One region of the Saccharopolyspora sp. NPDC002578 genome, then DNA from elsewhere that is predicted to be linked to it. Evidence: riboswitches for the same ligand, from Rfam matches in the RefSeq annotation. Region 1 holds a riboswitch; the other holds the start of a gene.
The links. A riboswitch is a leader RNA that binds a small molecule or an ion and turns the genes downstream of it on or off. The one in region 1 is predicted to bind thiamine pyrophosphate.
Positions count from the first base shown of each region.

Region 1 (2,996 bases):
GAGGGTGTTCGTTAACACCACTCGAAAGTGCTCCTGATCACGAATTGATCGCGCCGCCGCAGCGCCTCTGACCACCCGACTCTCCGGTTCCACGCGCACCCGATCGACGCTACTCAGGGTGATCAAAAATCTCGGCCGTCGAGCCGCCCTCGCGACAGGGCGAAGCCTCGTGCGCAGGGAAGAACCGTGCCGCCGCAACGAGTTCTCAGGCCGGGAGCCAGCGCGCCGTCGGCCACTGCTCGCGATTCCACGCGCCGTCCCAGAACATCCACTCGTACTCGCTGGCGCGCGCGAACGCGGCCAGCATCCGCTGCCGCATCGGCGCATCGGCCGCCGCCGCGACCCGGTCCACGAGCTCGCGGGCGTTGAGCACCGCCGCCGCGAACTCGTCGTCGGCGTACGTCTCGATCCACCGCCGGTACGGGTGGCCCGACACGTCCCCGACGGCGGCCAGGATCTCGCTGCCCACGTGCTGGTACACCCAGAAGCACGGCAGGATCGCCGCCAGCAGCACCGGATACGGCTCCACCAGCGCGCTGCCGCGCAAGAACGAGGTGTAGGCCGTGCACGACGGCGAGGTCACCACCCCGGCGAGGTCGGCCTCGGTGAGCCCGAACTCCTCCACGTACCCGGCGTGCAACCGGCGTTCCTCCACCAGCGCGCCTTGCGCCGCACCGGCCAGGAACGCCGCGTCGGCGGGGTCCTCCGCCCGCGTGGACGCCGCGGTCAGCGCCTGCGCGAAACCGACCAGGTACCGCGCGTCCTGCACGATGTAGAACGCGAACCGCTCCCGGTCCAGCGCGCCGTCGGTGAGCGCCGCGTTGAACGGGTGCTCGACGATGGCCTGCTGCAACGCGGCGGTGTGCTCCCACGCGCCCGCGCAGAAACCGCCGGGCGGTGGGGCGGGAAGCCTGCTCATGAACGGTCCCTCCAGAAGATCGGGTTCACCACCAGCGGTGGAAGTGGTGCACGGGGCCGTGCCCCCGGCCCACGTCCAGCCGGTCCGCGGCGCGCAACGCCTCGGTCAGGTACTCCTTGCCGTCGCGGACCGCCGAGGACCAGTCCGGCCGCTGCGGGCGCAGTGCCGCGATGGCCGCCGACAACGTGCACCCGGTGCCGTGGTCGTTCGTGGTCTCGATCCGCTCGCGGCGCAGGAACTCGGCTTCGCCGTCGCCGCGGAAGAGGTCGAGGCTCGCCGCCTCGCGCAGGTGCCCGCCCTTGAGCAGCACCTGCTTGGCGCCCAAGCCGGTCAGCCGCTCGGCCTGCCCGGCCATCCCGCCGGAGTCGGTGATCTCCCGCTCCCCCAGCAGATCCGCTGCCTCCGGCAGGTTCGGCGTGATCAGGTCCACTCGCGGCAGCAGCTCGTCGCGCAGCACCGCGACCGCCTCGTCGGCGAGCAGCCGGTGCCCGCTCTTGGCGACCATCACCGGATCCAGCACCACGTGCGGCGGCGCGTAGCGGTCGAGCACGGCCACGACCGCGCGGATCACCCCGGTTCCCGCCAGCATCCCGATCTTCACCGCGTCCACCCGCACGTCGTCGAGCAGCGTGGTGAGCTGGGAGGTGACGAACTCCGGCGGTACTTCCCGCACCTCGGCGACGCCGGTGGTGGTCTGCGCGACCAGCGCCGTCACCACCGACATGCCGTAGGCGCCGTTGGCGGAGAAGGCTTTCAGGTCGGCTTGAATCCCGGCACCGCCGCTGGGGTCGGTTCCGGCGATCGTCAGCACGTTGGGAACGGGCCGGGCGAATTCCGGCCGGGCAGCACGAACGGTCACGTGGGTGACGTCCCTCCGCTAGCACGAACTAGGTCAGGTTCGACGGGTCTGCTCTCAGCCCGGCCGCTCGCCGGGCACCCCGCGTCACTGCCCCCAACCTAGCAAGCACGGTCAACCCGCCGGAGTCGCCGATCTCGCCGTGCCCTGCGCCGCTCTCATTCGATGAGCCCGATGACCGCTCCCGCGGCGAAGTGCTCGCCCGCCGCGCCCTGCCGCCACAACGTGCCCGAGGCGGAGGCGCGCACGGTGCGCCGGACGCCGTCGGTCACCACCTCCGCGACGGCGGTGCCGCTGCGCACCGGGGCGCCGTCGGCCGCCAGCCAGCGGGCGAGGACCCCCGGCTCGTGCGGATCCTGCCGCGGCCAGGGGAAGTGCAGGTCCGTCACGAGCACACGCCTCCGCAATCGATCATCGTTGCGGTCAGCATGAGCGGTGATCCTTCTCACCACAAGCGAAGCGCGTGCTCGGCTTCGTACGTCGAGTGGCCCAGCGCGGCATCCGCGCCGGACCGAGGGTGCTCCGCCGAACAGCCGCATTAACACGATCGGAGCAGCGCAGCCAGTCATTCCGGTAGCCACGCGAATGCAACGTGCGAGCTGATCGATCCGTCTAGAGTTCGAGATCCGGCCAAGCGGATCGAAGCGCGGCTCGGGACGTCCTGACAGGTATGGGGGTGGGAGCGAAGTGTTCCCCGATCAAGAGCACGTCTGGTGGATCGTCGGAGCAGGGCAGCGGGTCCGGCACGCGATCACGGTGCGCCCCGGTGCCAGACCCGCCGGTGATCCGGTGACCGCGCTGTGCGCGACGACGATCAAACTCCCGCACGAGACCTGGCCGGCCACCAAGGAACCGTCGAGCCGCCGCATCACCGAGCGTTGCCCGGAGTGCGAGCAGCACGTCGACGAACAGCTGGAGCGCGACCGGGATCTCGTGGTCACCACCTGGGACGCGTGAGCGCGAGCGAAGTCACACAGCCGACCGCTGATCACCTAGTGAGGCGACCCTGCGTGGCGGATTAAAGTTGACGCAATGGACACCACTGCCGACGCCCCTCAGTCCGCCCGCTCCCGCCGCTCGACCCGGCCGGATCCGGCGAAGGTCTGGGCTCCGCTGGCCGGTCTCGCCGATGCAGCGGCGCAGGGCGGGACGTCCGGAGCCGTCGCGATCACCCGCGGATTCGACCGCAACAGCAGGCTGCGCGCCAAGGCGCTGCGCGAC
Region 1 covers NZ_JBSFWJ010000006.1:58,473-61,468, forward strand. Annotated here, with positions in the region: gene tenA (thiaminase II) at 206-919, opposite strand; gene thiD (bifunctional hydroxymethylpyrimidine kinase/phosphomethylpyrimidine kinase) at 945-1,778, opposite strand; TPP riboswitch at 1,772-1,870, opposite strand; gene ACWD38_RS05145 (biotin attachment protein) at 1,934-2,164, opposite strand; gene ACWD38_RS05150 (hypothetical protein) at 2,463-2,732, shown strand; gene ACWD38_RS05155 (hypothetical protein) at 2,808-2,996, shown strand, end outside.

Region 2 (2,996 bases), on a different contig from region 1:
TTCGGAAAGGGGGCCGAAGCTGGAAGAACGCTCGCCGTCAGGTCGGGAGGCCTGCTCGGAGTGATTCGGCGGCGGACTGGGGGTCTTCGGCTTCGGTGATCGCGCGGACCACGACGATTCGTTCCGCGCCTGCCGCGACCGCTTCGGCGAGGTTCGCGTGGTCCACGCCGCCGATCGCGAACCACGGCCTGCCGTGCCCGCGGTGCTCCGCGGCGTGGCGCACCAGCTCCAGCCCCGCCGCCTCGCGGCCCGGCTTCGTCGGCGTCGTCCACACCGGGCCGGTGCAGAAGTAGTCCACGCCCGGTTCCGTGGCCGCCGCGTCCGCCTGCACCACGTCGTGCGTGGAACGGCCGATCACCACCTCGTCGCCGACGATGCGCCGCGCCGCCGGCACCGGCAGGTCGTCCTGACCCAGGTGCAGCACGTCCGCCTCCGCGGTCAGCGCCACGTCCGCGCGGTCGTTCACCGCCAGCAGAGCGCCGTGCCGCACGCACGCCTCCGCCAGCACCTCCAGCGCGGCGAGCTCCTGGCGCGCCTCCAACGGCGCGCCGCCGGAGGTCTTGTCCCGCAGCTGGATGATGTCGACGCCGCCGGACAACGCGGCCTCGGCGAACTCGGCCAGATCACCCCGCTCCCCGCGCGCGTCGGTGCAGAGGTACAGCCGTGCGTCGGCGAGCCGCGTGCGGATGCCGTAACCGTCCAATCCGGGCATGCCCCCAGGGTATCCGCAGCGGGGGAGGGCACCGGCCGGATGCTGACCTCACCTGGCGGAGTGAGTACGGTGGGTGGTGGTCCGCACGGGAGTCCGGAGAAGAACCGGACTGAGAGGGGGCGACCGCCCCGACCGTCGAACCTGATCCGGGTCATGCCGGCGCAGGGAGCGTAGATGTCGCAGCAGTCAGCCGTCACCGTCGTGGGCGGCGGGATCATCGGTCTCGCCGTCGCGTGGAAAGCCGCGCGCGCGGGGCACCGCGTCCAGCTCGTCGACGCCGGTGAACGCGCCGCGTCGTGGGTCGCAGGTGGCATGCTCGCGCCCGTCGCCGAAGCGTCCCCCGGCGAGGAGGAACTGCTCGAACTCGGCTCCGACTCGCTGCGGCGCTGGCCCGAGTTCGCCACGGAACTGGCCGCGGACTCCGGCCTGCCCACCGGACTGCGCCGGGAAGGCACGCTCGTCGTCGGCGTCGACGGCGCCGACCGCGCCGAACTGGACATGCTCGCCGACCACCTCGCGTCCCGCGGGCGCAGCGTCACCCGGCTCACCGGCCGGGAACTGCGCCGCGCCGAACCGTCGCTCGGCCCAGCCGTGCGCCGCGGCCTGGAAGTGCCGGGCGACCTCGCCGTGGACAACCGGGTGGCGCTGGCCGCGCTGCGGAAGGCGGCGGCAGCGGCGGGCGTCGACTTCCGCGACGGGCGGGCGCTGCGGGTGCGGCCCGGCGCGGTGGAACTCGCCGACGGCACCGCGCACTGCGACGTCGCGGTGATCGCCGCCGGCGCCCGCTCCGGCGAGCTGCACCCCGGGCTGACCGGGCGAATCCGGCCCGTGAAGGGGGAGGTGCTGCGGCTGCGGGCGCGCGCCACGGCGCTGCCGCCCCCGACGCGGACCGTGCGCGGACCGGTGCACGGCAGGCAGGTCTACCTGGTGCCGCGCGACGACGGCGGACTCGTCGTCGGCGCCACCCAGTACGACGCGGGCTACGACCTCGACGTCACCGTCGGCGGAGTGCGGGACCTGCTCGCGGACGCGGAACGGCTGGTGCCGGGCCTCGCCGAGTACGCGCTGGTCGAAGCCATCGCCGGACACCGGCCCGGCACGCACGACAACCTGCCGCTGATCGGCGAGCTGGAACCCGGCGTGCTCGCCGCGACCGGGCACCACCGCAACGGTTTCCTGCTCGCACCGATCACCGCCGACGCGGTGCTCGCGGCGCTGTCCGGCGCGGAACCCCCCGCGACCGCCGCCGACCCCGGGCGAGGCGCGCGGCCCGTTTCCCACGACAGAGGAGGGCAACCGTGCAAGTAGTGATCAACGGATCGGCTCGGCCGGTGGACGAGGACGCCACGCTCGCCGCGGTGCTGGCCGAGTTCGGCGTGCCCGAACGAGGAGTCGCCGTCGCCATCGACGGAACCGTGGTGCCCAGGGCCTCCTGGGCGGCCACCGAACTGCACGACGGCGCCGCCGTCGAAGTGCTCACCGCGGTGCAAGGAGGCTGACGTGGACGATCCACTGGTGATCGCCGGGCGCGAGTTCGGCTCGCGGCTGATCACGGGAACCGGGGGCGCAGCGAACCTGTCCGTCCTGGAACGCGCGCTGCTGGCCTCCGGCACCGAGCTCACGACGGTCGCGATGCGCCGCGCCGACGCGGGCGGGCGCACCGGCGTGCTCGACCTGCTGCACCGGCTCGGCATCGAAGCGCTGCCCAACACCGCGGGCTGCCGCACCGCGGCGGAAGCGGTCCTCACCGCGCAACTGGCGCGGGAAGCCCTGGAGACGAACTGGGTGAAGCTGGAAGTCGTGGCCGACGACGACACCCTGCTGCCCGACCCGGTGGAACTGCTCGACGCCGCCGAACAGCTCGTCGACCAAGGATTCGTGGTGCTCGCCTACACCAACGACGACCCGGTGCTGGCGACCCGGCTCGCCGACGCCGGCTGCGCGGCCGTGATGCCGCTGGGCTCGCCGATCGGCACCGGCCTCGGCATCCGGAACCCGCACAACATCGAGATGATCGTGTCCCGCGCGACCGTGCCGATCGTGCTCGACGCCGGCATCGGCACCGCCTCCGACGCGGCGCTCGCGATGGAACTGGGCTGCGACGCGGTGCTGCTCGCCAGCGCCGTCACCCGCGCCCAAGACCCGGAACGGATGGCCGCCGCGATGCGGTCCGCCGTCGAGGCCGGTCGGCTCGCCGTCGGTGCGGGCCGGATTCCCCAACGCTTCTGGGCCACCGCCTCCAGCCCCGCACGTTCTTGAGGGGGAATTGCCCGCCCGGTCGTTT
Region 2 covers NZ_JBSFWJ010000018.1:98,502-101,497, reverse strand. Annotated here, with positions in the region: gene thiE (thiamine phosphate synthase) at 38-712, opposite strand; TPP riboswitch at 788-897, shown strand; gene thiO (glycine oxidase ThiO) at 887-2,020, shown strand; gene thiS (sulfur carrier protein ThiS) at 2,011-2,211, shown strand; gene thiG (thiazole synthase) at 2,213-2,971, shown strand.
Region 2: another riboswitch for thiamine pyrophosphate. It lies ahead of thiO (glycine oxidase ThiO); the one in region 1 lies ahead of thiD (bifunctional hydroxymethylpyrimidine kinase/phosphomethylpyrimidine kinase).